Regions from separate parts of the Rhodoferax sp. LB1P47 genome, predicted to be linked through region 1. Evidence: predicted binding sites of a transcription regulator. Region 1 holds the regulator's gene; each other region holds the start of a gene.
The links. The regulator sigma-54, encoded in region 1, starts transcription at its own class of promoters, with help from an activator protein. The targets are predictions, from matches to a motif close to TGGCANGNAANCTGCTTT.

Region 1 (6,969 bases):
ACGGCCGCCAGGCGGCTTTGGGCGACGCGATCTGCAACCTGTACGCCACCCAGGGCTGGGACGTGTACCGCGAGTTTTATTACAACGACGCAGGCGTGCAGATCGGCACCCTGGCCACCAGCACGCAACTGCGCGCCCAAGGTTTTAAGCCGGGCGATACCTGCTGGCCCACCGATCCCGACAACCCGGTTAGCAAGAATTTCTACAACGGTGAGTACATCGCCGACATTGCCAACGACTTCTTGGCCCAAAAGTCTGTCAAAGCCGACGACCGTGAAGTCACCGCCTCCGGGGACATAGCTGACTTGAACTCGATCCGTGAATTTGCCGTGGCCTATCTGCGCCGCGAGCAGGATCTGGATTTGCAGGCCTTCCAGGTGAAGTTCGACAATTTCTACCTCGAAACCAGTCTGTACACCAGCGGACGGGTCGATGCCACCGTGCAGTTGCTGCAAGACGCAGGCAAGACCTATGAGCAAGACGGCGCGCTGTGGCTGCAGTCCACCGACTACGGTGACGACAAAAACCGTGTGATGCGCAAGACCGACGGCAGCTACACCTACTTTGTGCCGGATGTGGCCTACCACATCGCCAAATGGCAGCGCGGCTTCACCAAGGTGGTCAACATCCAGGGCACCGACCACCACGGCACCATCGCCCGCGTGCGCGCCGGTTTGCAGGCCGCCAACGTGGGCATTCCACTGGGCTACCCCGACTACGTGCTGCACACGATGGTGCGGGTGGTCAAGGGCGGTGAAGAGGTCAAGATCAGCAAGCGCGCTGGCAGCTACGTCACCCTGCGTGACGTGATCGACTGGACCAGCAAAGATGCCGTGCGCTTTTTCCTGCTGAGCCGCAAGCCCGATACCGAATACACCTTCGACATCGACCTGGCGCTGGCCAAGAACAACGACAACCCGGTCTACTACGTGCAGTACGCCCATGCCCGCATCTGCAAAATGCTGCGCGACTGGGCTGGCGATGTGGCCAGCCTGCAAGGCGTGGACCTGTCCAGCCTGCTGGTGCCGCAGGCCCAAACCCTGATGCTGCAACTGGCCAAGTATCCCGAAATGTTGACCAGTGCGACCGAAACCTTCGCCCCGCACGACGTGACCTTCTACCTGCGCGAACTGGCCGCCAACCTGCATAGCTACTACGACGCAGAGCGCGTGCTGGTGGACGACGAAGTGCTCAAACGGGCCCGCCTGGCCCTGGTCGCCGCATGCGCCCAGGTACTACACAATGGTTTGGCGGTGCTCGGGGTGAGTGCCCCTGAAAAAATGTAATTGAGCGTATGAAAAAACAAAAGCAAACCGGCGGCACCATCATCGGCTTCATCGTCGGGGTGGTGGTGGGCCTGGGGTCGGCGCTGGCGGTGGCGGTGTACGTCACCAAAGTGCCGGTGCCCTTCATGAACGGAAAAACCCAGGCCAACAGCGCCGACCACGACGCGGCCGAAAGCCAGAAGAACAAAGACTGGGACCCCAATACCCCGCTGCATGGCAAAAACCCGGTGCGCCCCGTGGCCCCCGCGCCGATCGCCATGCCCGAGGCAGCGCCCGAGCCGGAACCCCTGGTGGTGGCCCCCGCGCCCCTGCCCGCGACCCCTCCGGCGTCGGCGGCCTCCAAGCCGCTCACCCCCAAACCCGAGCCCAAGCCCGCCACCAGCGCCGACCCCTTGGGCGATTTGGCCAAAGCCAAGGCCAAGGCCACCCCCACCACGGCCCCGGTGCTGGCCCCTACCGCCGAGCCTTTCGAGTACTTTGTGCAGGCCGGAGCCTTTCGCAGCACCGAAGACGCCGAAGCCCAGCGTGCCAAGCTGGCCATGATGGGTATGGAGGCACGGGTGACCGAGCGCGAACAGGCGGGCCGCACGGTCTACCGCGTCCGCATGGGGCCGTACGCCAAGCGTGACGATGCCGAGCGCGCCAAAGACAAGCTGGAAAACGCCGGAGGCGACACCACCCTGGTGCGCGTGCAGCGTTGATGCTGTGGTGCTGAACTTTTTGCCTCAAGCCCCCCTCTGACCCCCCACAAGGAGTGATTTGCAATGAAACGTCGTGAGTTTTCGCTGACCTCAGCCAGTGTGCTGACCGGATCGGCCCTGGCTATTTCGCCCATCGGCAGCGCATTCGCCCAGGGCAAACCGCCCGTGGCGGGCACCGACTACCTGGTGCTGGACAAGCCTGCGCCCACCGAAGCCCCGGCGGGCAAGGTGGAGGTGATCGAGTTCTTCTGGTATGCCTGCTCGCATTGCTTTGCGTTTGAGCCTGCGCTGTCCGCCTGGCTCAAGAAGCTGCCCAAGAACGTGGCTTTCCGTCGCGTGCCGGTGGTGTTCCAGGACAGTTTCATCCCGCCGCAAAAGCTCTACTACACGCTGGAGGCGATGGGCCAGCTAGAGGCGCTGCACAGCAAAGTGTTCAATGCCATCCATGTTGAGCGCCAAAAGCTCGACAAAGACAATCTGGTGATCGACTGGGCCGCCAAGCAGGGCCTGGACAAAGCCAAGTTCGTGGAAACCTACAACTCGTTCTCGGTGACCACCAAGGTGCGTAAAGCCGCGCAATTGCAGCAGGCCTACAACGTGGCCGGTGTGCCGGCAATGGGTGTGGCCGGACGTTTCTACACCGACGGCACGCAAGCCCAGTCGATGGAGCGCGGCCTGACGATCGTGGACTACTTGGTGGCACAGCAGAAAACCTGAAGTCGCCGGTTGCTGCTGAACCGAGGCCCGCTTTTGCGGGCTTTTTTCTGGGCGAATCAAATCGACCACGGCACGACCGGTACAATCATTTGCAAGATTCGTGCCTCTATGAAAAAAGCCTACCCCACCCTCCTATTCTTGCTGCTGTGCGCCTGTGCGGGCGGTTCTGCCTGGGCTGAAAAAGCCGATCGCCTCAAGCCCATGAACATCGAATCCGATGCCATGCGCTACGACGATCTGAAGCAAACCAATGTGTTCACCGGCCGCGTGGTGATGAGCAAGGGCAGTATCGTCATCCGGGGCGGGCGGGTGGATGTGCGCCAGGATGCCGAGGGCAACCAGACCGGCATCGTGACCGCCGAGCCCGGCAAGCTGGCCTACTTCAAGCAAAAGCGCGACGGTGTGGATGAATACATCGAAGGCGAGGGCGAAACCATCCTCTACAACAGCAAGCTGGACAACGTGCGTTTCATCAAGCGTGCCGTGATGCGCCGCTTGCTGGGTAGCAAGGTCAACGACGAAGTCACCGGCGGGGTCATCGTGTATGACAACACCACCGACGTATTTACCGTAGACAACGGCAACTCCGCCAACGACCCTGGCGGCCAGAACGGCCGGGTTCGTGCCATGTTGACCCCCAAGGTGACGGCCCCAGCCGCTGCTGCCAGCGCCACCAGCCCCGCGCTGCGCTCCAGTACCACGCTAGAGGGCGCGCAGAAGTGAGCGGCCCGGTTGCCGTGGCAGAAAGCCGCCTGGAAGCCCGCCATCTGCAAAAAGCCTACGGCAGCCGTAAAGTCGTCAAAGACGTGACCCTGGCGGTCAAAAAAGGCGAAGTGGTCGGGCTGCTGGGCCCCAACGGCGCAGGTAAAACCACCTCGTTCTACATGATTGTGGGCCTGGTGCGGGCCGATGGCGGCAGCATTTCCATCGACGGCCAGCCGGTTGAGCACATGCCGATCCACCGCCGTTCGCGCCTGGGCCTGAGCTATTTGCCGCAAGAGGCCTCGATTTTCCGCAAGCTCACGGTGGAAGAAAACGTGCGCGCCGTGCTGGAGCTGCAACACGACGAGCAGGGCAAGTCGCTGACCAAACCGGTGATCGAAGCCCGCCTCACCGCCTTGCTGGAAGACCTGCGGGTCGAACACCTGCGCGACTCCTCGGCGATGGCCCTGTCCGGGGGCGAGCGCCGCCGGGTCGAGATTGCCCGCGCCCTGGCCACCCAGCCGCGCTTCATCCTGCTGGACGAACCGTTTGCCGGTATCGACCCGATTGCGGTGATCGAGATCCAGCGCATCATCGGCTTCCTGAAGTCGCGCGGCATTGGTGTGTTGATCACCGACCACAACGTGCGCGAAACCCTGGGTATTTGCGACCACGCCTACATCATCAGCGACGGCAACGTGCTGGCCGAAGGTACGCCGTCCGAGATCGTCGACAACGCCGATGTGCGGCGCGTCTACCTCGGCGAGCACTTCCGTATGTGATCGCACGATGAAGCAAGGCCTCTCCCTACGCGTTTCCCAGCACCTGGCGCTCACGCCCCAGTTACAACAGTCCATCCGTCTTTTGCAGCTGTCCACCCTGGAACTCAGCCAGGAAGTGGACCAGATGCTGGACGATAACCCGTTTCTGGAGCGCAACCTGGACGACGCGCCGCGCGAAGAGTTTGGTTTGGCCCAGTCCGACACCCCCGTCAGCGCGGGTGACCGCGAAACCGAGTCTGCTCCTACTTCTGTAGCTGAATACGCAGGTGAATCCAGCGCTGAAGCCTCAAATGACTCTGAAACCCCACTCACCGGTGGCGACGACACCAGCTGGGACGGCGACGGCAGCTCTGAGATCAGGCCCGACGACAGCGAGTGGGGCGGCGACGCACCCGCCCGCCACAACAACCTGGGCGAAGAAGGCGAGGCCGATGCCACCGAGCTGGCCCGCAACCAGGAGTCGCTGACCAGCTTTCTGCACCGCCAGGCCTTGGCGTTGCGCCTGGGCGAGGTGGACCAGGCGGCGCTGCGCTTTTTGATCGAATCGCTGAACGACGACGGCTACCTGGAAGACGACCTGGCCACCCTGGCCCAAGGCCTGTCGGGTGGCGACTCGGAAGCGCAGGAGGAACTGGTACACCGCTTCACCGTCGCTCTGGGCCTGTTGCAAAGCCTGGAACCGCCGGGGGTGGGGGCAACCCATCTGGGCGAATGCCTGCTGCTGCAACTCAAGGCTTTGAAGGCCACCCTGGGCGACGACCCGGTGCGCAAAACCGCGCTGCGCATCTGCCGCCAGCCGATGGACCTGCTGGCCCGGCGCGATGTGAAGCGCCTGTGCCAGCTGTGCCACGCCAGTGATGCCGACATCAAAGCCGCGATTGCCATGATTGCCCGGCTGGAGCCCAAGCCCGGCCGCCGCTTTGTGGACGTGGAGCGCAACATCGTGGTGCCCGACGTGATTGTTGCCAAAGTGGGGCGTGGCGCCAATACCAAGTTTCGGGTGGCGCTGAACCCCGAGGTGATGCCGCGCTTGCGGGTGCACGACATCTATGCCAACGCGCTGCGCCTGCACAAGGGCGGTGGTAAGGACTCCTCGAACAACGCCGCACTCCAGCAGCGCCTGCAAGAAGCCCGCTGGTTCATCAAGAACATCCAGCAGCGCTTCGACACCATCCTGCGGGTCAGCAACGCCATCGTGGAGCGGCAAAAGAACTTCTTCAGCCACGGTGCGCTGGCCATGCGCCCGCTGGTGCTGCGCGAGATTGCCGACGAGCTGGGCCTGCACGAATCCACCATCAGCCGCGTCACCACCGCCAAGTACATGGCCACGCCGTACGGCACGTTTGAGCTGAAATACTTCTTCGGCTCGTCGCTCGGCACCGAGACCGGCGGCAACGCCTCCAGTACGGCGGTGCGCGCTCTGATCAAGCAGTTCGTCGCCTCCGAAGATCTGAAAAAACCGTTGAGCGACAGCCAGTTGTCGGACATGCTGAAAGAGCAAGGCATTGAATGCGCCCGCCGCACGGTCGCCAAATACCGCGAAGCCCTGCGGATTGCGCCGACGAATTTGCGCAAGGCGCTGTAACGGGCATCCGATCGGCGTGTGCTGTGCCAGCGCCAAAGCGCTCCTGGCGCCCCCTATGGGATACTCCACGCCTCCCAGCGGACCCGCTCCGCGTCCCACTTTGGCACCGATCCCATGAACCAACTCCAATTATTTTTACCCTGCGCCGCTGGCGTGGAAGAGCTGCTGGCCGAAGAGGTACACGCAATTACGGGCTTGCAGGGCGAGGATTTGCGCTCGCACCGGGGTGGCGTGCTGGTGCGCTCGTCGTGGCGCGACGCGATGCGGCTCAATTTGCACAGCCGCCTGGCGCAGCGGGTGCTGATCGAACTGTCCAGCACGCCCTACCGCACGGAGCAAGACCTGTACGAGGCGGCGAGCAACGTGGCCTGGGAGATTTGGTTCACGCCCAGCCAGAGCTTCAAGGTGGAAGTCACTGCGCAGCACAGCCCGCTGACCTCGCTGAACTTTGCTGCCCTGAAGGTCAAGGACGCGGTGGCCGACCGCTTCCGTTTTAAGACCGGCGTACGCCCCGATGTGAACGTGCAGTGGCCCGATGCCCGCATCTACCTGCACCTGACCACCGAGCACGCCACCATCTACATCGACACCTCGGGCGACGCGCTGTTCAAACGCGGCTGGCGCGAAGACAAGGGCGATGCCCCGCTGAAAGAAACCCTGGCCGCCGCCATGATTGCCGCCAGCGGCTGGGACGGCACCACGCCCTTCTACGACCCCTGCTGCGGCAGCGGCACCATTGCCATCGAGGCCGCGCAGATCGCCTGCAACATCGCCCCGGGCAGCCTGCGCCGCTTTGGTTTCGAGAAACTGCTGCCGTTCCAGCCCCATGTGTGGTCGGCCATCCAAGACCAGGCGGCCGAGGCCGAGCACGAGCCGGAGACGCAGATTTTTGGCAGCGATGTGGCCCACCGCATGGTCGATTTCGCCACCCGCAACGCCGAGCGCGCGGGGGTCACGGGCGTGGTCGAATTCCGGGGTGGCGATGCCTTGCAGCGTATGCCCCCAGCGCCATCCGGCGTGATGCTGCTGAACCCACCCTACGGCGAGCGGATCGAAGTGGCCGGTGTGGCCGGGCGGCGTGAGGCGGCGCAGACCGAAGACGGCGGCAGCGATTTCTTTCCCCAGTTGGCCACCCACTGGAAGCGCAACTACGCTGGCTGGACGGGCTGGGTGCTCACCCCCGACCTGAAGCTGCC
Region 2 (6,969 bases), on a different contig from region 1:
TTTGACGATGCAGGGGTAGCCAATTTTGCTGTCCACTGCGGCTTGCAGCTCGGCCAGCGAATCGCAGAACACGTAGGGGCTGGTCGGCAGGCCCAGTGTTTCGGCTGCCAGGCGGCGGATGCCCTCGCGGTCCATGGTCAGGCGGGCGGCGCGGGCAGTAGGGATCACGCGCACCGTGCCCGCCGCCTCCAGCTCTTCCAGCATGGGGGTGGCGATGGCCTCGATCTCGGGCACCACCAGGTGCGGGCGCTCGGCTTCGATCAGGGCCTTGAGCTGGGCCGGGTCGCTCATGGTGATGGTGCGGGCGTGGTGCGCCACCTGCTGGCCGGGGGCGTTGGCGTAGCGGTCTACGGCAATGGTTTCCACGCCCAGGCGTTGCAGGGCGATCAGGACTTCTTTGCCTAACTCGCCGGAGCCGAGCAGCATGACTTTGGTTGCAGAGGGAGACAGGGGGGTGCCGAAAGTGGTCATGGGAGAGGGCGCGCAGAGCGCCAGATAAGTGTGCCGAAGGGTGGGAATTTACCGCATGCTGCGGGCGCACCGGTTTGGGATAAGGCTTGCGTGCAGTCCGGAACTTGTGTCTTCTTGTAACTTTGTGGCCCAATGGCGGGCGGTTTAACCATCCACCCAAAAAATTAAACATGAAGACAACTCACTCAATGGCTATTGCCGTGCTGCTGGCCACAGCTGGTCTGGCAGCCCAGGCGCAGATTTTGATCGGGCAGACCAGCGGATTTACCGGCGCGGTGGCGGCGGGGGTCAAGGAGACGCTGGCGGGGGCCATGCTGCACTTTGACCGCGTCAACGCCAAGGGCGGTGTGGGCGGCCAAAAAATTGAGCTGCTGTCGATGGACGACAAGTTCGACCCCGCGCTGGCCGCTGAAAACGCCCGCGAGCTGATCGAAAAGAAAAACGTTGTGGCCTTATTTCTGACCCGTGGCACACCCCACACCGAGGCCATCCTGCCCTGGCTGGAGAAACACCGCGTGCCCCTGGTCGGGCCCTCGACCGGGGCGATGGTGCTGCACCAACCGCTGAAAAAATATGTTTTCAATGTGCGCGCCCCCTACCAGCGCGAGGCCGAGAAAGCCATTACCCACCAGGCCAGCATCGGGCTGGTGAAGATCGCCGTGATCTACACCGACGACAGCTTTGGCGAAGACGCCCTCATCGGGGCGAAAAAAGGTTTGCAAAAGGCCAAGCTGGAGCCAGTGGGCTTGTACAAGTTTGACCGCAACAAGCCTGATTTTTCGGGCATCGTGCCCGAGGTGGTGAAGGCCGGTGCCCAGTCGGTGCTGCTGGTGGCCTCGGGCACGAATGCGGTGGCGGCCATCCAGGCGCTGCGGGCAGCAGGCAGCGCGGCGCAGTACGTCACCTTGTCCAACAATGCCACGGCGGGCTTTGTGAGCAGCCTGGGAGCCCAGGCCCGGGGGGTGATCGTGAGCCAGGTGTTTCCCCAGTCCCTGTCGTATGGGCTGGTCAAGGAGCTGACCGATGCCGCCCATGCAAAAGGGCTGACCGATATCAGCCCGGCCATGCTGGAAGGTTTTACGGCCGCCAAGGTGTTGGTCGAAGCCCTGCGCCGCACGACCGGCAAACCCACCCGCGCCAGCCTGCAAGCCGCGCTAGAGGGGATGGACAAGTTTGACCTGGGTGGGCTGGAGATTGGCTTTAGCCCCAGCGACCATTCCGGGCTGGACTTTTCCGACCTGTCGATCATCGGGGCCAACGGCAAGTTCCAGCGCTAGCTTTAGATGCTATTAATAGAATAGCTACTAACGCATTTGCTATATGCGCTAATGGCCTATTTCTTATAAATTTATCGCCTACGCACCCGGCGCTGTGCACTGCGCGCATGGGGCAGCCAGCCGTGCCAGTGCCAGCGCGCCCACATCAGCAGGCCGCGCACCCATTCGTCGGCGGCGTAGGCGATGAAGATGCCGGGCAGGCCGAAGCGGTGGCCCAGAAAGTACGAGCCGCAGCCCAGCACCAGCGCGAACGAGCCCAGGCTGGCGGCCACCGGGTAGATCACATCGCCGGTGGCCCGCAGTGCGCCCGTGACGATCAGGTTGAAAGCCCGGCCACTCTCCAGCAGCACGGCAATCCACAGCAGGGTTTGCGCCGCATCAATCACCTGCGGGTCTTTGGTGAATACGCGCATCAGCCACGGAGCTGCCAGCGCCGCCAGTACGGCCATGCTGCCCGAGGCCATCAGCCCATTGCGCAGACCCTTGCGCACCAGCGCATGCGCCTGGCTGAACTGGCCCGCGCCCACCAGCCGCCCAACCATGATTTCGCAGGCCCAACCAATCGCCAGGCTGATCAGCAGCACGTAACGCAGCAGTTGCAAGGTATAGGCATGGGTGGCCAGTGCCACCACGCCCAGCCGTGCAGCCCCGGCCAGCGACACCATGAAGGCGGCGCGGTAGCCCAGCTCGGCACTGGCCCCCGGTACGCCGATGCGCAGCACCGGCCCCAGCACGCGCCATTGCAGCACCCACCAGTGGCGGGCGGTGGGCACCAGGGCCATGCGCTTGCGCCACAGCACCAGGTGCAGCCCCAGGCCCACGGCGCGGCTGACCAGCAGCGCCACCGCAAAACCGTACAGGCCCAGCCCTTCCCACGGGCCCACGCCTAGCATCAGCGGCACGGCCAGCGCCAGGTGGGTGCAGTGCATCACCACCATCACCTTGAGCGAATCGCGCACATGCAGATGCGCCCGCAGGATGGCGGCCATGGTGAGGTTGTAGCCGTCCAGCAGCGCGGCCGGGGCCAGTAGCTGGATGTAGGGTCCGGCCAGCGGCAAGATTTCTGCGGGGGCGTTCAGCACATCCAGAATCCAGTCGTTGCCCAGCACCAGCACAGCCACCACCAGCAGCCCCGCCCAGGTACACGCTCCCAGGCCCGCCAGCGCGGTGCGCCGCACCTGTTCCACCTGCTGGCCGCCCAGTAGTTGGGTAATCACCACGCCCATGCCGATGGCCAGCACCCGGAAGATGACGTACAGCGTTTCCAGCACCTGGTTGGCCAGCCCCAGGCTGCCGGCCGCACCGTCTGACGTGTGCGAGGCCAGCCACAGCCCGGCAATGATGACGGTGTAACCGAGCAAGAATTCGCCAAAGATGGGGCCAGCGATGGCGTTGAGCCGGGGGCGTTCTGGGAGGTGCATGGGGCGTGCAAATAGGGGACACACACCGGGGCGCAACGCGCTGCCCAGACGATGGCGTATAGCCATGATAGAGCAGCCCCCGCTCTGTATAGGCACCTGCTGCAAGAAAAATAGCGTACAAAAAAGGGTGCCCTAAGCACCCTTTTTTTGTTCCCCATTCACGTAAAACAACTTTCAAAGGTCGGGGTGCTCTGCACCCGAGTCCATGCAAGTTGGCAGGCGATCAGGCTTGCTTTTGACGCTTGCGGGCCGCCACCATGCCGACCAGAGCCATACCGACCAACAGCAGCGAGGCGGGCTCGGGCACGTTGTTGGTGCTGGCCAGCAAGCCCACTTGGCGCAGGTTGTTGCCCACATATTGCAGGTAGTCGGTGGTTGCAATATCGGTGATGCCGATGAACAGGGAGTGGCCTGCATTCACCAGGTTGGTGAACTGGAATTCGATGTCGTTGCTGCCTTCGTGCAGGATCATCTGGGCATTGATGCCGCCGCTGCCGTTGCCATATTCGCTGCCGCTCCAGTTCAGGATGAATTCGCGGGAACCAACTGCACCGGAGGTGACTGCCGTTACGCTGGTGATCCAGTCCATCCAACCCAGGGAAATGCTGTTCGACATGCCAGGGGCCGTGCCGTTGCAGCAATAGGCCCCTGCATTGCTGGACGAAAAGCCCACCAAGCCGTTGGTGGACACCCACAGGGAGTTGTAGCTGTTGCCAAAAAAGTTGAAGCTAAACGGCAAGGCCACATTGGACGCTGCGTCGTCGTCACCACTCACGATGTTGGTGGCACCAGCCATGTTGCGCTGGTCGTAGCTAGTGGTGGTACCGGTGTAACCAAAGCTGTCGGTACTGGTCCAGGGCGTAGCGGATGCCGAGAAGGTTGTCAAAGCCAAAGCCAGCATGCCGAAGAGATTGCGAAATTTCATGGGGGTTTTTATATATGTAAATTTGGAACACGGGGAACATGTAACAAATAGCAAACAATGTGCCACAAATGTAAGTTATTGTTTCCAATGGGTATTTAGAAAAATAAGTAACGAAGCAGTAACAAGTTGTAATTAATACCGACACATCGGACGGAAATAAGTCACAGTTTTTGACCTTCACCCCGACCTAGGCAGCGCATCCTCGCGCAACATATCTGCGGCCTTTTCAGCCAGCATGGTGGTGGCCGCCGTGGTGTTGGCGCTGACGATGCGCGGCATGATGGACGCGTCCACCACCCGCAGCCCGGCCATGCCGTGGACCCGCAGGCGGGCATCCACTACATCCTGGTGTTCCCCATTTCCCCCAGGGCCCATGCGGCAACTGCCCACCGGGTGGTACACCGTGTCGGCGGTCTCGCGCAGAAAAAGTTCCAGTGCTACGTCGCTTTGGGCCTGGGCCGAACGCTCGCGCCCGCCCCAGGCTGCCAGTGCGGGCTGGGCGCAGATGCGCCGTACCTGATGGAACCCGCGCCGCAGCCGTTCCATATCTTCCAATGCGCCCAGAAAGTTGGGGTCGATCCGGGGCGGGGCCAACGGGTCTTTGCCGTTCAGGCGCACGCTGCCCCGGCTGGCCGGTTGCAGCACGCAGATGTGCACCGAGTAGCCGTGGCCCCACAGCGTCTTGCGGCCATGGTCGGCCAGTTGGGCGGGTACAAAGTGCAGTTGCAGGTCGGGTTGGGGCTCGTCGGGCTGGCTTTTGAGGAAGCCCCCGGCTTCGGCCAGGTTGCTGGTCAGCAGGCCACTGCGGTCGCGCCGCCAGTCCCGCACGCCCTGGGCGATGCGGGCGATGCCGCCAGGGGATATGCCCCATACATCCTGCGACTGCGCGGTTTTCACCACCTGCACCACGTCCACATGGTCGTGCAGATGCTGGCCCACGCCGGGCAGGTGGTGCACGGTGGCGATGCCATTGGCCAGCAGCTGCGCGTGGTCGCCAATGCCGGACAGCATCAGCAGCTGCGGCGACTGCAAGGCCCCGGCGCACAGCAGCACCTCACCCTGGGTGCGCAGCTGTTTCAACAGTCCGTCCTGCATGAATTCCACGCCCACGGCGCGGCGGTTTTGGGTCAGGATGCGGGTGGTATGGGCCCCGGTAAACACCTGCAAATTAGGCCGCGCCAGGTGGGGCGTGAGGTAGGCCTTGGCTGCGCTACAGCGCTCGCCGTCTTTTTGCATTACCTGGTACAGGCCCACGCCCTCTTGGCCTGCGCCGTTGAAGTCGCTGTTGGCGGCAAACCCGGCCTGCATGGCAGCCTGTACAAAGGCCTGGCTGGCAGGGTTGGGGCTTGGCAGATCGGTGACGTGCAGCGGGCCGTCGGCCCCGTGCCAGGCATCCGCACCCCGGCTATTGCGCTCGGCCTTTTTGAAATACGGCAGCACATCGGCATAACCCCAGCCGGGGTTGCCCTGGGCCGCCCAGAAGTCGAAATCCGCAGGCTGGCCGCGCGTGTAGACCATCGCATTGACGGAGCTGCTGCCGCCCAGCACCCGGCCCCGGGGCTGGTAGCCGCAGCGTCCGTTCAGCCCCGGTTGCGGCACAGTGTGGAAGCGCCAGTGCACTTGGCCGGTGCGCGCCAGCAGCGCGATGCCCGAGGGGCACTGCACCAGGGCGCTGTGGTCGCTGGGGCCGGATTCCAGCAGGGCTACGTGAATGGATGGATCTTCACTGAGCCGCCCGGCCAGCACGCAGCCCGCTGCGCCTGCGCCGATGATGATGTAGTCGAACATAAGGGCTGTAAGGAGAGACGCGGATGACCGCTTTATGATGTTTGTTGCAGAGCGACCTTACCGCACCTCCCACTCATTTTTACCGCCTGGAGTCCCCAATGAGCAGCAGCATTTTGAAAATAGAGACCGTCGGCATCGTCGGCGCAGGCACCATGGGCAACGGCATCGCGCAGACCTGCGCAGCGGCGGGCTTGCAGGTGGTGATGGTGGACATCAGCGACGAGGCGGTGGCCAAGGGCCTGGCCACCATCGCGGGCAGCCTGGACCGGTTGATCAAAAAAGACAAGCTCTCGTTTGAGGATAAGGCCACCATCCTGGGCCGCATTAAAGGCTCCACCCAGTACGACGACTTCACATCCGTCCAGCTGGTCATCGAAGCCGCCACCGAAAACTACGCCCTCAAGGTCAAGATCGTGCAGCAGCTAGACGCGCTGCTGGCCCCCGAAGTGCTGATTGCCTCGAACACCTCGTCGATCTCCATCACCAAGCTGGCGGCCGTCACCAAGCGGCCCGACCGCTGCATCGGCATGCATTTCTTCAACCCCGTGCCGTTGATGGCGCTGGTGGAGATCATCCGGGGCCTGCAAACCAGCGATGCCACGCATGACGCGGTACACGCGATGGCGGCAGTGCTGGGCAAAACCCCCATCACCGTGAAGAACGGCCCCGGCTTCGTGGTCAACCGCATCCTGATGCCGATGGTCAACGAGGCGCTGTTCGTGCTGGCCGAGGGCGTGGCCACGGCGGAAGACATCGACGCGGGCATGAAACTGGGCTGCAACCAGCCCATCGGTCCGCTGGCCCTGGCCGACATGATCGGGCTGGACGTGTGTTTGGCGGTGATGGAGGTGTTCTTGACCGAATTCGGCGACAGCAAATACCGCCCCTGCCCGCTGTTGAAAGAGCTGGTGGCGGCAGGCCGGTTGGGGCGCAAGACGGGGCAGGGCGTGTATACCTACTAAGCCGAACCAACGGCGCACTTCGGTGCGTCAATAAACTAAATTGTACAAAATTTAATTGCGTACTATAATTCAACCCATGCCAACCAAAACCTTCACCGCCGACCAGTCCTTGCAGCTGGACAACC
Region 3 (6,969 bases), on a different contig from region 1:
CGCAATGCGGGTTCGGCAAATTCGGCAAACACCCGCAGGCTGCGCTCCTGTGCCTCGATCAAATGGACCACCCGCTGCTGCTGCACCTCGCCACCTTGGCCCGAGGCATACATCAACGCGCCCACGGCACGCTCCTGGCCCGCCTCTTCCTGGGCCTGCACCAGGTGCAGCAAGGCCACCAGCAGCCGCGAAACACTGGGCAACCCGGCCACATCGGCGACGTGAAACACCAGCTCAATCAAACCGGCGATCAGGTGGCTGAAGGCCGCAATCGCGTCGTGGGCACCCATCGCCTGGCGTTCGATCTGGCTGCGCAGCGCGGCCAACGCGTCCAAGCCCAACAGCGCCCAGGCCATCAGGGACAGAGCCTTGGCCGTAGCCCCCTGGGCCGGTTCCATATGGTCGGCAAACACCGTGCGCAGCTGGATTTCCAGGGGGATGACCTCACCGACGATGCTGCGGCGCATATCGGCAAAACGCTGCGCCTTGGACGCGAGGTAGATGCTGGACGCACCGCGCTCACGCTGCAAACCCTGGATCAGCTGGCCGATGGCATCCACCAGTTCCGCCCGGCGGGCGAGCTGGCGCACGGCATCGATTTCCACTTGCTTGGCCCGCAGCACCAAGGCCGCGACCGACAAGGGGGGTTGCGGATCAGGCATGCGGGCGGCCCCCTCCTCGCTTAAGCGATGGCGACGCTGACGCGTCCCGCAACCGCCCGCACGCTGTGGGCGCGCACCGACTGCTCGGGCGCTTCCAGGCACTCACCGGTGCGCAGGTCGAAGTGGTTCTTGTACAGCGGCGAGGCCACCACGGTACGGTCGCCCAAATTGCCCATCAGGCCGCGCGACAAGACGCTGGCACCGGATTTGGGGTCTACGTTGTCGATGGCGAAGAACTGGTCGCTTCCATCGACAGCGTTAAGGCGAAACACCGCCACGTGCCGGTTGTCCACCAAGGCGCACACGCCGGTGCTGGGCAGGATGTCATCGACCGCGCAGATGTCGGTCCAGGTTTGCAAGCTAGTCATGTGCGTGTCCTTATGCGGTTTCAACAGCCAAAACGGCAGATTCGCGCTCTTCTGCACTGGCGGGGCGGATCTGGCCGCGCTCTTCGACAAAGATCACGTGTTCGTCCTTTTTGTCGCTGTTCACGAAGGAGCGGAAACGCTTGCGGGTTTCGGGGTCGGACACGGCCGTTTTCCACTCGCACTGGTAGGTATCCGCCACGTGCTGCATCTGGGCTTCCAGCTCGGCACACAGGCCCAGGCTGTCGTGGATGAGCACATCCTTCAGGTAGTCCAGGCCACCTTCGAGGTTTTCGCGCCAGGTGCTGGTGCGTTGCAGGCGGTCGGCGGTGCGCACGTAGAACATCAGCACGCGGTCGATCATGCGGACCATGTCTTCCTTGGACATGTCGGAGCCAAACAGCTCGGCGTGGCGTGGCTTCATGCCGCCGTTGCCACAGATGTACAGGTTCCAGCCCTTTTCGGTGGCGATGATGCCGATGTCCTTGCCCTGGGCTTCGGCGCATTCGCGGGTGCAACCCGACACGCCAAACTTGATCTTGTGCGGCGAACGCAGGCCTTTGTAGCGGTGCTCCAGCTCCACGGCCAGGCCGACGCTGTCGCCCACGCCGTAGCGGCACCAGGTCGAACCCACGCAGCTCTTCACCGTGCGCAGCGACTTGCCGTAGGCGTGGCCCGACTCGAAGCCCGCGTCGATCAACTCTTCCCAGATGGGTGGCAACTGCTCGACGCGGGCGCCGAACAAATCGACCCGCTGGCCGCCGGTGATCTTGGTGTACAGGTTGTACTTCTTGGCCACCTGGCCCACGGCGATCAGGCCGTCGGGCGTGACCTCGCCACCCGGCATGCGCGGCACCACCGAGTAGGTGCCGTCTTTCTGGATGTTGCCCAGGTAGTAGTCGTTGCTGTCTTGCAGACCGGCCAGGTCTTTTTTCAGCACAAACTCGTTCCAGCAGGATGCCAGCACGCTGGCCGCCACCGGCTTGCAGATGTCGCAGCCCAGGCCGGTGCCGTGCTTGGCCATCAGCTCGTCAAAGCTATGGATGTTGCCCACGCGCACCAGGTGGTAGATCTCTTGGCGCGAGTACGCAAAGTGCTCGCAGATGTTGTTGTTGACGGCCATGCCCAGGCGTTTCATCTCGAACTTCATCACCTGGGTGACCAGGGGCACGCAGCCGCCACAGGTGGCACCGGCCTTGGTACAGGCCTTGATCTCGGCAATGGTGCAAGCACCCCCCCCCACGGCGGCACAGATGCCCGCCTTGCTGACGTTGTTGCAGGAGCAGATCTGGGCGGTGTCGGGCAGCGCCTCCACCCCCAGACCAGGCTTGGCTTTACCGTCGCTGGACGGGAAGATCAAAAATTCAGGATCAGCAGGCAGTGTGATGCCGTTCAGCGCCATTTGCAGCAGCGTGCCGTACTCGGTCGCGTCGCCAATCAGCACCGCGCCCAGCAGTTGCTTGCCGTCTTCGCTGATGACGATTTTTTTGTAGATCTGGCGCAGCTCGTCCACGTACTGGCAGCTGCGGCTCTTGGGGGTGCGGCCGTGGGCGTCGCCAATGCTGGCCACGTCCACGCCCATCAGCTTGAGCTTGGTGCTCATGTCGGCACCGGTAAAAGCGGCATCGGCATCGCCTGCAATCTGGCGGGCCACCACGCGGGCCATCTCGTAGCCTGGGGCTACCAGGCCAAAGGTCTGCTCGTTCCACGCAGCGCATTCGCCGATGGCGTAGACATCGTGGTCGCTGGTGCGGCAGGCGTTGTCGATCACCACGCCACCGCGTGGACCAATGGCCAGGGCGCATTGGCGGGCCAGGTCGTCACGCGGGCGGATACCGGCGGAGAACACGATCATGTCGGTCTCCAGGTGCGTGCCGTCGGCAAACACCATGCGGTGGCGGGCTGTGGCACCGTCGGTGATCTCTTGGGTGTTGCGCCCGGTGTGTACGTGCAAGCCCAGTTCTTCGATCTTGGCACGCAACACACGGCCACCGCCTTCGTCTACCTGCACGGTCATCAAGCGGGGGGCAAATTCAACCACGTGGGCTTCCAGGCCCATGTCGCACAAGGCCTTGGCGCATTCCAGGCCCAGCAGGCCGCCGCCCACCACCACGCCGGTTTTCGACTTTTTACCGGATGCCGTCATGGCCTCCAGGTCTTCGATGGTGCGGTAAACGTGGATGTGTTCGCGGTCGCGCCCGGGCAGCGGTGGCACGAAGGGGTTGGAGCCGGTGGCCAGCACCAGCTTGTCGTAGGCCAGCACTTCACCTTCCAGGGTGGTCACGGTTTTGGCGATACGGTCGACCGAGGCCGCACGTGCGGCCAGGCGCAATTGAAAGCCGGTGCGCTCGAAAAAGCCGGGTTCGACCAAAGACAGGTCGTCGGCCGTTTTGCCGCTAAAGAATTCGGAGAGGTGCACGCGGTCGTAAGCCGGACGGGGCTCTTCGCACAACACCGTGACCTCGACGTGGGTCATGCCGGTCTCGGCCAGACTCTCAAGGAACTTGTGGCCCACCATGCCGTGGCCAACTAAAACTATTTTCATCATGTTTGCTTATCCTGCAATTAGCCCGGGGCACGCCGCAGGATGCAGGTACGTCGCAGCGGGCCACGGCTTGGGCCGTAGACATACGCTGCAACGCACCCTCCGCGAAACCACGGGTGTGGGTTGGAACTACCTGGCGATCGGCCCCTAAAAGCAAAGGGCCTTGTATCGTTGGGGGGTTCCGCCTTCATTAGCGGAGGGAACTATCACTCCGCAGGCAGCTTTACCGGCGGACGATCAGTAACAAGCAGTATCCATGCCAGCCATTCACACGGCCTAGCGTGCGGCTTTTGGCGGCCCTAGGGTGGGCACACCCCATTGCGGTGCAAATCATCCCCAATTTGGGGCATGGAGCCCCAAAGCCTCCATTTACCGCAAAAAATGCAGTTGCTATTTTTTAGATAGCTACTAGCGCACAGCCTATATGCGCTAGAGTCGTATTTTCTTTAAGAAATGCGGACGGGGATGCCACGCTCGGCCATACGCGCTTTGGCCTGGCCCACGGTGTATTCGCCGTAGTGGAAGATGCTGGCGGCCAACACCGCGTCGGCACCGCCCAGGCTCACGCCGTCGGCCAGGTGGTCGAGGTTGCCAACGCCGCCAGAGGCAATCACCGGCACGCTGATGGCGTCACTCACGGCGCGGGTCAGGGCCAGGTCGAAGCCGGATTTGGTGCCGTCGCGGTCCATGCTGGTGAGCAAAATTTCGCCCGCACCGCGCCGCGCCATCTCGGTGGCCCAGACCACGGCATCCAGGCCGGTGTTTTTGCGGCCACCGTGGCTGTACACGTCCCAGCCGGGGCCAATGGGCACGCCCGCAGGCGTTAAGCGTTGCGCGTCTTCCGCGCTGCGGCGCTTGGCATCAATGGCGACCACGATGGCCTGCGCGCCGTATTTGGCGGACGCGGCCTCGATCACCTCCGGGTTGCTGATGGCCGCCGAGTTGAAGCTGACTTTGTCGGCCCCGGAGTTGAGCAACCGCCGCACGTCTTCCACGGTGCGCACGCCGCCGCCCACGGTCAGCGGGATGAAGACCTGCGAGGCCACGGCTTCGATGATGTGCAGGATCAGGTCGCGGCCATCGCTGGTGGCAGTGATGTCCAGAAAGGTCAGCTCGTCCGCGCCCTGGTCGTTGTAACGGGCGGCGATTTCTACCGGGTCACCGGCATCGCGCAGCTCGACAAAATTGATGCCTTTGACAACCCGGCCGCCGGTCACGTCCAGGCAAGGGATGATGCGTTTGGCCAGCATGGCGGTTTCCAAAAAGAAGAGATTAGTCGGCGGAAATTAATCGGGAATGACAACGATCAGGCGCTGCCAGCCGGTCCACTCGGCACCCGCTGCCAGGGTGATAGGCGTATTGACGTGCGCCGCCTCCACGCAGACCATGTGCTTGAAGCCATCAAACGGCATATCGGCAATGGCCGCGCATTTGGTCGGGCCGGGGTTCCACACCACCGTCTCGGCCAGCTCCAGGCCTTGGTCGATGCGCAGTTGCACGGGGCCATCTACCAAGGTCAGCGGCTCGGCTGCAGCTTGGTACACGCGGTCTACCTCGCCTTCAAAAATCACCACGTCGGTTTCCAGCCGATCGGTTTGGGCCACATCGTCCCAATAGGGCTGTCCGGCCAAGCCGCGCAGATCCAGGCCGGGCAGGTCTTGCACCCGCAAGTAGGTGTGCAAGGCCAGGGCGAAGTCCAGCGGCTGCTCGCCGGTGTTCTGCACCGTAAAGCCCAGCTCTAGTGCGGCGGGGGCCAGGTCGATGCGCAGAGTGGCGGTGAAAGCGTGCGGCCAGAGGGCCAGCGTGGCGGGGCTGCTGTGCAGTTGCAGCTCTAGCCAGCCTTCGCCGCTACCCGATTCCGTCCACGCCGACGTGCGGGCGAAGCCGTGTTTGGGCAAGGAGCCGCGCATATTGAACTGCGGAAAGCAAATCGGCACGCCGCCACGGATGGCGGTCTGGCCGTCGAACACGGCTTCGGGGCTGAGGTAGAGCCGCTCGACCCCGCCGCTAGTCCAGGACAGCACGTGCGCGCCATGCAGCGCGACCAGCACTGCGTCGCCATTGGCGAGTTGCAGGCGCAGGCAGGCTTGGTTTTGGAAGACTTCGGGGCGGGCCTGCAACTCAGACATCGCCATAGTTGTCGGCGCGCTCTTGGGCCGAGGTGAAGTCGAGGTCGCCGGTGTAGATGGCGCGGCCGCAGATCACGCCTTCAACGCCTTCGCCCTCCACCTCCAGCAGGCGCTCGATGTCGGCGATATTGCTGAGGCCACCCGAGGCGATGACCGGGGTGTGCAGTGCCTGGGCCAGCTTGACGGTGGCTTCGATGTTGATGCCGGTGAGCATGCCGTCGCGGCCAATGTCGGTGTAGATGAAGGATTCCACGCCGTAGTCCTGGAACCTCTTGGCCAGATCCACCACTTCGTGCCCAGTGATCTTGCTCCAGCCGTCGGTGGCCACCTTGCCGTCTTTGGCATCCAGGCCGACGATGATGTGGCCGCCGAATGCAGTGCACGCGTCTTGCAAAAAGCCGGGGTTTTTGACCGCTGCCGTGCCGATGATGACGTAGCGCAGGCCGGCGTCGAGGTAGCGCTCAATGGTGTCCAGGTCGCGGATACCGCCGCCGAGCTGCACGTCAATCTCGCCGCCCACCTCTTTGAGGATCTTGCGGATGGCCATTTCGTTTTTGGGCTTGCCCGCAAACGCGCCGTTCAGGTCCACCAGATGCAGGCGGCGCGCGCCCTTATCGACCCAGCTGCGGGCCATGGCGGCGGGGTCTTCGCCGAAGGTGGTGGATTGGTCCATGTCGCCTTGTTTGAGGCGGACGCAGAAGCCGTCTTTCAGATCGATCGCAGGAATGAGAAGCATGGTGCCGTGAACAGCGGGTTGGTAAATGAAGAAAAAATAGGTTCCGTCTTTAGTTCAATCCGAGATTAGGCGCAAAGCCGCAGGCAGTACAGAGGTACGACAAGGCGAAGCAACGACATATCGGATTGAAATAGAGACGGAATCAAGGAGACCAGTGCAAAAAGTTGCGGTAGAGGGCTAAGCCGTGCTCCGCGCTCTTCTCTGGGTGGAATTGTGTCGCAAAAATATTATCACGTGCAACCGCCGCGCTAAACGCTGCGCCGTACTCCGTCAAGCCCGCGCTGTGGCGCGCATCCGACGGATCAGCATAAAAGCTGTGCACAAAATAGAAGTAACTGTTGTCCGGCACCTCGCCCCACACCGGGTGGCGCTGGCCACCGTGGACTTGCTGCTGCACCTGGTTCCAGCCCATTTGCGGCACTTTGAAGCGGCTGCCGTCGGCTTGCAAGCGACCCGCCAGATCGAAACGGCGCACCGTGCCGGGGATCAAGCCCAGGCCAGGGGTGTCTTGCTCTTCGCTGTGGTCCAGCAG
Region 4 (6,969 bases), on a different contig from region 1:
CTGGGGCAGGCGTTGGCCCAAACCCGCCAAGCCCACGTCGGCCAACAGGCTTTGTACCCGCGCATCGTCGGGCTGCCCCAGCAGCATCAGCGGCAGGGCCACGTTTTGCGCCACGTCCAGGTGCGGCAAAACGTGGAAGGCCTGGAACACAAAGCCCACGTGTTTGCGCCGCAGCAGGGCGCGCTGGTCGTCGCTGAGGCTGCCTAAATCTACGCCGCCGATGTGGACCGTGCCGCTGTCCCAGCTGTCCAGCCCGGCCATGCAGTTGAGCAGGGTGGATTTGCCCACGCCGGATTCACCGATGATGGCGACGAATTCACCGGGCTGCACGTGCAGCGAGACGTTGGAAAACACGCTGCTGTCGCCGTAGCGTTTGCTTAGGTTCTCAATGCGCAGGCTCATAGGGATGCCTCTACCCGCGCCAGCACCTGTTGCAGCGCATCCGGCGAATCACAGGCCACGATATGGCGCTGCGGCATGCTGCGCAGCCAGGTCACCTGGCGCTTGGCCAGCTGGCGTGTGGCGAAGATGCCCCGGTCGCGCAGCTCCAGCATGGGCAGCGTGCCGTCCAATGCCTCCCAGGCTTGGCGGTAGCCTACGCAGCGCATGCTGGGCAGGTCGGGGTACAGGTCGCCACGGGCGCGCAGGGCCAGCATTTCGTCCATAAAACCCCCGGCCAGCATCTGGTCAAAGCGCAGGGCGATGCGCGCGTGCAGCCAAGCGCGCTCAAAGGGTTCTAAGGAAATAAGGGTGGTAGCGCTTATTCTGTGTGCGCTAGCAGCTATGTCTTTTGTAGCATGGAAGCTGGACAAGGGCTGGCCGGAGGCGCGGTACACCTCTAGCGCACGCTGGATGCGCTGGGTGTCCATCGGTTGCAGGCGGGCGGCGGTGGGCGGGTCTACCAGGGCCAGCTGGGCATGCATGGCGGGCCAACCAGCCACAGCGGCCTCGGCCTCGATGGCGGCGCGCAGGGCCGTGTCGGCACCCGGCATGGGGTCGATGCCGTCAAACAGCGCCTTGAAGTACAGCATGGTGCCGCCCACCAGCAGCGGCAGGTGGCCCCGGGCGGTGATCTCATGCAGCAGGCGCTCGGCATCCGCCACAAATTCGGCGGCGCTGTAGGCTTGCAACGGGTCGCGGATGTTGATCAGGTGGTGCGGCGCCTGGTCCAGCTCGGCGGCGCTGGGTTTGGCGGTGCCGATGTCCATGCCCCGGTAGACCAGGGCCGAATCGACGCTGATGATTTCCACCGGCCAGCGTTGTGCAATGGCCAGGGCAGCTGCGGTTTTGCCAGATGCCGTGGGGCCCGCCAGGGCGATGCAGCGGGGCAGGCGTTCAGCAGGCATGGCGCAGTGCCTTGCCGCGTGCGCCGCAGGGCGTGCGGGTGGCGGGGTCGGGCGTGGGGGTGCCATCGGCGTCCATGCGCACCGCCACTGTGCTCCAGCTGCGGATGCCGCGTTTGTCCACCGTCATGCGCAGCAGCCAGCCCAGCTTGGCCGGAGGTGACTCAAAACCGTCAAACACCAGGTTGCCCAGGCTCCAGATGACCGGCTTGCCTAGCACCAGGTCGGCCCCCTGGGTAACGTGTGGGTGGCCGCCCACCACGGCATCGGCCCCGGCTTGCACCATCAGTTTGGCCAGGTCGCGTTGCCGCTGGTTGGGCCCTGGCTCGTTCTCCCAACCCCAGTGCATGAACGGAATCACCACATCGGCTCCGGCGGCGCGGGCGGCGCGGATATCGGCCACCACGTGGCTGTCTTCGCTCCAGGCCACGCCGGGCCAGGTGGCCCCGGCCTCGAAGGAGCGGGGCTTGAATTCGTCGTAGCCCAGCACGGCGATGCGGATGCCGTTTTTTTCAATCCAGTACGGCTTGTGCGCCTCGGTGAGGTTGGCACCGCCGCCAAAGGCCGCAATGCCCGCCGTGCGCAGGTGGCCTAGCGTTTCCATGAAGGCCTCGCGGCCAAAGTCGCCGCTGTGGTTGTTGGCCACCGACATCGCGTGGAAGCGGCCTTTCAATACGTTGACGGTGTTGGGCGCAGCGCGGAAGGTGTAGATCTTGTTGTCCAGCGGCGTGCCGGAGGTGGGGCGGGCGATGGAGGTTTCCAGGTTGCCAATGGCCACGTCGGCACTTTTTAAAATTTCTGCAATCGGGGCCAACGGGTCGCCGCCCGCCGCGATCAGGCGGCCCGGGCCGTCGTCCAGCATCACGTCGCCGCCAAAGATAATTTCTATGGACGGGGGGGCGCTGTGGGCCAGCAAAGGTAGGCACAGCAGCGCGGTCAGCAGGGTGTTTTTCATCATTTTGTCCAGCCACACCAGTAATAGAGTTCGCCGTCGCGGATGGGCTCATACACGCGTTGCAGCCCGGTGAAGCCGTAGCGGCCATTTCCAGAGGATGGAGTGGGTGGATACAGGTAGTCGGCCTGGTGCAGCAGCACCGCGCCTTGCGGCGGCTCGCGGTCGGCGTAGGTGTAGAGCTTGATGGCGTGGTTGCGCTCAACCACCAGGCGGAACATAAAGTACGAGCCGATGGACACCGGCGCTACGGTGTAAGGCGTGGCGGTGGGCTGGGCGCTAATGACCTCGGTTTCCCCGCCGTAGCTGACATGGCAGGCCACGGTGTCGGCCTGGGCGAGGTTGCCGGTGAGTGCGGCCAAGAGTAGCAATCGTTTCATGGACAGATTGTCTATCAATGTTTTTGGAAATAAAAAAACCGCCCGAAGGCGGTTGTTTTTAGGGTGTGGGGCTTTATGCCTGGATGCGATTTTTGCGGCGTACCACCCACATGCCCACCAAGCCTAAGCCCACCAAGGCCAGGCTTTCTGGCTCGGGTACGGCGTTGGCGGCGGTGACCGACCAGTCGCTGGCGATAAATTGAGTGCTAATGCCTTGATTTTCAGAAGCTACGACGCTGAGGTGGCCTGCGATGGAATAGATGTAGTCGGTATAGCTGTAGTCACCATTCAAGATGTCGGAGTTGATGAACAGAAAGTTATTTTCTGTGCCGTCAAATGAAGCTACGGCACCGTCATACCAGCCGATGTTGTTGTTGCTAAATGCCGCCGTAAACAGCGTGCCGAGAAACGCGGTGCCGTTGTAGCTGACGGACACATTGCTCAGGTTGGTGATGAGGTTGCCATTGGCTTCGCCGGTAAACGTGCCCGTGATAACGCCGCCGGTGCCTGTAACCGTTTCCGAGAAGTTGTAGGTGACGGGCGTGGCTTGTGCGCAAAAGCCAGACACGAGTGCCAGGGTCATGGCGATGGAACGGATGGACTTGATCATTTTTTCCTGCGATGGATGGAAGTCACTTTGGTAGTGAACTTGCTGCAATAATTATTGCAACAATTTGTAAAAAGCAGAAAGCGTGCCAAGGGGCGGACTCTTTTTAAATCAATGTGTTACAGACTTCTTACAAATTGAATGTAAAAAAATCCGACATAAATTGCCCGCCTGCATCCGGGTATTTACAGTTGCAGGGGGCGTTGCCGCAAGGGCTTTTTAACGCCCGCGCATGAACAAGGCGTCCAGCTCCTTGATGCTGATCTGCCGCCAGGTGGGCCGCCCGTGGTTGCACTGGTCGGAGCGGTCGGTGGTTTCCATCTGGCGCAGCAGGGCGTTCATTTCCTCCATCGTCAAACGGCGGTTCGCCCGCACCGCGCCGTGGCAGGCCATCGTGCCCAGCAGTTCGTTCTGGGCGCGCTGGATCACGGTGCTGGCTTCGTGCTGGGCCAGTTCGGCCAGCACGCTGCGGGCCAGCTCGGTGGCGTTGCCTTGTACCAGGGTGGTCGGCACGGCCCGCACGGCCAGGGTTTTGGGCGAGAACGGGGTGATCTCCAGGCCCAGCGTGGCCAGGGTGTCGAAGTGGGCTTCGGCGGTGGCCACCTCTTGCGGCGTGGCGGCAAAGGTCACCGGGATCAGCAGTGGCTGGCTGGTGATGCGGGTATCCACCATTTGGGTTTTTAGCCGCTCGTAGACGATGCGTTCGTGGGCGGCGTGCATGTCCACAATCACCAGGCCCTGCGCGTTTTCGGCCAGGATGTAGATGCCTTGCAGCTGGGCGATGGCGCGGCCCAGGGGCCAGACTTCGGTGGCGGGCAAGGGCTGCGCGGGCGCGGGTTCTGCTGGGCGCACGGCGGCTGCGGGCTGGATCGGCCACAGCGCCTCCATGTCCGACACGCGGTGTGTGCTGATGGGCGCTATAAATTGCATAGCTGCTTGCGCAGGTAGCATATGCGCTAGCGGCCTATTTTCTTTAAATATTTCGGACGCAGGTGCAGTCGATGCCGGGGCTGCCAGTGCCGCTGCCGCACGCGGAGCCGCCAGGGCGGCGTCCACCGCGCGGCGCACGGCCTGGTGCACTTCGCGGCTGTCGCGAAAGCGCACTTCGATCTTGGTGGGGTGCACGTTTACGTCCACCCGCGTCGGGTCGATTTCTACATACAGCGCGTAGATCGGCTGGCGCTGGCCGTGCAGCACGTCTTCGTAGGCGCTGCGGGCGGCGTGGGTGATGACCTTGTCGCGCACAAAGCGGCCGTTCACGTAGGCAAATTGCTGGTCGGGCCGGGCGCGGGCGGCGTCGGGTATGCCCACCCGGCCCCACACGCGCACCGCTTGGCCACCGTCATCGCGCATGCTGCTCAGGTAGTCCACCGCCACCGATTTGTCTTTGAAGTCGTCGCCCAGCACGTCGCGCAGGCGTTCGCTGATGGCGTCGATGTTGTTGGGGGCAGGGCAGGCACGCCATTGTTCGACCAGCTTGCCCTCGTGCCAGATGGCAAAGCCCACGTCGGGCCGGGCCAGGGCGTGGCGTCGCACGGCCTCGATGCAGTGGGCCAGTTCGGTGGCATCGGTCTTGAGAAATTTGCGCCGCGCCGGGGTGCTGAAGAACAGCTCTTTCACCTCCACCGTGGTGCCGGTGCTGCGGGCCACGGGCTTGAGTTCGCCGCTGCGGCCATCCAGCAAAAAGGCGCTGGCTTGGCCGCTAGCCCTAGAAGATATTGCCATGTCAGCTATGGAGTTGATAGCAGCCAGCGCCTCACCCCGAAAGCCCATCGTGCCCACCGATTCCAGCTCGCGCAGGTCGCGGATTTTGCTGGTGGCGTGGCGTTTGAGGGCGATGGGCAGCTCTTCCATCGGGATGCCGCCGCCGTCGTCTTCCACCGCAATCAGCCGCACGCCCCCGGCCAGCAGGCGCAGGGTGACCTGCGTGGCCCCGGCATCCAGCGCGTTATCGACCAGCTCGCGCACCACCGAGGCGGGGCGCTCGACCACTTCGCCAGCGGCGATTTGGCTGATGAGTTCATCGGGCAGCTCGCGGATGGCGCGGCGAGGAGGGGGCTCAGGGCGGGGAGGGGTAGGGATGGGGGCGTTCACCCGGTGATTTTAGGTTGCGTGGCGGTAGGTGGTTTGCTATGAATTAAATAGCTACTTGCGAAGGTGGTATATGCGCTAGAGGCCTAAAACATATAAATAAGGCAGGCCCCCACCCCGGCCCTCCCCCGGCGGGGAGGGAGGAAGGCAGGGTGCATTTACGCCAAGGCGGTGTCCAGCACCATCATCAGCACAAAGCCCAGCATCAACCCGCCGGTGGCCCAGGCTTCATGGCCTTTGCGGTGCGACTCGGGGATGATTTCGTGGCTGATGACGAACAGCATGGCCCCGGCGGCAAAGCCCAGGCCCCAGGGCAGCAGGCTGGCCGACTGGCTGATGGCAACCGCGCCCAGTACCGCGCCCAGCGGCTCCACCAGACCCGACAGCATGCCCAGCAGCACCGCAAAGCCGCGTGTGTACCCGGCGGCCAGCAGTGCCACGGCGACCACCAGGCCCTCGGGCACGTCCTGGATGGCGATGCCGGTGGCCAGCGCGGTGGCGCGCAGCGGGTCGGTGGCCGCAAAGCCCACGCCAATCGCCAGGCCCTCGGGCAGGTTGTGCAGGGTGATGGCAAACACAAACAGCCAGGTGCGGCGCAGCACGTGCGAGGGGCGGCCTTCCACGCCTTTGATGAAGTGCTCGTGGGGCAGCAGCTTTTCCATGGCCAGCAGCATGGCCCCGCCCAGCAGGATGGCCCCGCCGATGGTGCTGCCTGCCGCCCAGCTCCCGGCACCGGCGGCGCGGGCTGCGGCCAAGCCGGGGATGATGAGCGAGAACGCGCAGGCCGCCAGCATCACCCCGGCACCAAAGCCAAACAGAGTGTCTTGGGCGCGGTCGGACAAATGCTGTGAAAACAGCACCGGCAGCGTGCCCAAAGCGGTGGCCAGCGCCGCGATGGAGCCGCCGATCAGCGCGTTCAGCACCAGCGGGTGGGCCAGGCAGTAGTGCCAGAAGTGGCTGGCCAGCACGCCCGCACCCAGCAGCGCAATGCCGATGCCGAGCAGTTTGCGCAGCAGCCGTAGCAAGAACAGCGGGTCTTTACCGTTGCTGCGCCACATGGTTTCGGGGGTGTTCATGGCAGGGCTCCACGGCGGGTATCAAGCGCGCGCGGCCTGGAAGCGTTGGGCCACTTCGGCCCAGTCCACCACGTTGTAGAAGGCGGCGATGTAGTCGGGGCGGCGGTTTTGGTAGAGCAGGTAGTAGGCGTGTTCCCACACGTCCAGCCCCAGGATGGGGGTGTTGCCGTGCATCAGCGGGCTGTCTTGGTTGCCGCTGCTCTCTACCACCAGCGTGCCTTGCGGGGTCACACTGAGCCAGGCCCAGCCGCTGCCGAAGCGGGTCAGGGCGGCCTTGGTGAAGGCTTCTTTGAAGGCCTCAAATCCGCCCAGGTCGGCGGTGATGGCCTCGGCCAGCGCGCCCGTGGGCTGGCCGCCGCCGCTGGGCGACATCACGCGCCAGAACAGGCTGTGGTTGGCGTGGCCGCCGCCGTGGTTGCGTACCACCGGGCGCAGGGCTTCGGGCAGGATGTCGATGCGGGCTACCAGCGCTTCCACCGGCAGGTCGGCATAGGGCGTGCCGTCGATGGCGGCGTTCAGG

Region 2: a site for sigma-54 is predicted at 4,142-4,159, ahead of AC0969_RS14635 (PEP-CTERM sorting domain-containing protein). Genes of this name have one in related genera too.
Region 3: a site for sigma-54 is predicted at 3,817-3,834, ahead of nirB (nitrite reductase large subunit NirB). Genes of this name have one in related genera too.
Region 4: a site for sigma-54 is predicted at 3,356-3,373, ahead of AC0969_RS17240 (PEP-CTERM sorting domain-containing protein). Genes of this name have one in related genera too.

The regions. Positions count from the first base shown of each region.
Region 1 is NZ_JBWMAU010000006.1:24,584-31,552, reverse strand. Features, by position in the region: gene argS (arginine--tRNA ligase) at 1-1,286, shown strand, start outside; gene AC0969_RS09060 (SPOR domain-containing protein) at 1,295-1,987, shown strand; gene AC0969_RS09055 (thiol:disulfide interchange protein DsbA/DsbL) at 2,051-2,704, shown strand; gene lptA (lipopolysaccharide transport periplasmic protein LptA) at 2,813-3,427, shown strand; gene lptB (LPS export ABC transporter ATP-binding protein) at 3,424-4,188, shown strand; gene AC0969_RS09040 (RNA polymerase factor sigma-54) at 4,196-5,773, shown strand; gene AC0969_RS09035 (THUMP domain-containing class I SAM-dependent RNA methyltransferase) at 5,888-6,969, shown strand, end outside.
Region 2 is NZ_JBWMAU010000013.1:47,670-54,638, forward strand. Features, by position in the region: gene purT (formate-dependent phosphoribosylglycinamide formyltransferase) at 1-471, opposite strand, end outside; gene AC0969_RS14625 (ABC transporter substrate-binding protein) at 642-1,748, shown strand; gene AC0969_RS14630 (MATE family efflux transporter) at 1,820-3,169, opposite strand; gene AC0969_RS14635 (PEP-CTERM sorting domain-containing protein) at 3,393-4,094, opposite strand; gene AC0969_RS14640 (GMC family oxidoreductase) at 4,272-5,882, opposite strand; gene AC0969_RS14645 (3-hydroxybutyryl-CoA dehydrogenase) at 5,996-6,844, shown strand; gene AC0969_RS14650 (MarR family winged helix-turn-helix transcriptional regulator) at 6,921-6,969, shown strand, end outside.
Region 3 is NZ_JBWMAU010000001.1:300,526-307,494, forward strand. Features, by position in the region: gene AC0969_RS01435 (nitrate- and nitrite sensing domain-containing protein) at 1-662, opposite strand, end outside; gene nirD (nitrite reductase small subunit NirD) at 683-1,030, opposite strand; gene nirB (nitrite reductase large subunit NirB) at 1,041-3,572, opposite strand; gene hisF (imidazole glycerol phosphate synthase subunit HisF) at 4,019-4,822, opposite strand; gene AC0969_RS01455 (D-hexose-6-phosphate mutarotase) at 4,859-5,707, opposite strand; gene hisA (1-(5-phosphoribosyl)-5-[(5-phosphoribosylamino)methylideneamino]imidazole-4-carboxamide isomerase) at 5,694-6,437, opposite strand; gene hisH (imidazole glycerol phosphate synthase subunit HisH) at 6,580-6,969, opposite strand, start outside.
Region 4 is NZ_JBWMAU010000019.1:42,416-49,384, reverse strand. Features, by position in the region: gene AC0969_RS17260 (ABC transporter ATP-binding protein) at 1-402, opposite strand, end outside; gene miaA (tRNA (adenosine(37)-N6)-dimethylallyltransferase MiaA) at 399-1,346, opposite strand; gene AC0969_RS17250 (CapA family protein) at 1,336-2,298, opposite strand; gene AC0969_RS17245 (hypothetical protein) at 2,298-2,675, opposite strand; gene AC0969_RS17240 (PEP-CTERM sorting domain-containing protein) at 2,749-3,285, opposite strand; gene mutL (DNA mismatch repair endonuclease MutL) at 3,502-5,376, opposite strand; gene AC0969_RS17230 (ZIP family metal transporter) at 5,532-6,431, opposite strand; gene AC0969_RS17225 (superoxide dismutase) at 6,471-6,969, opposite strand, start outside.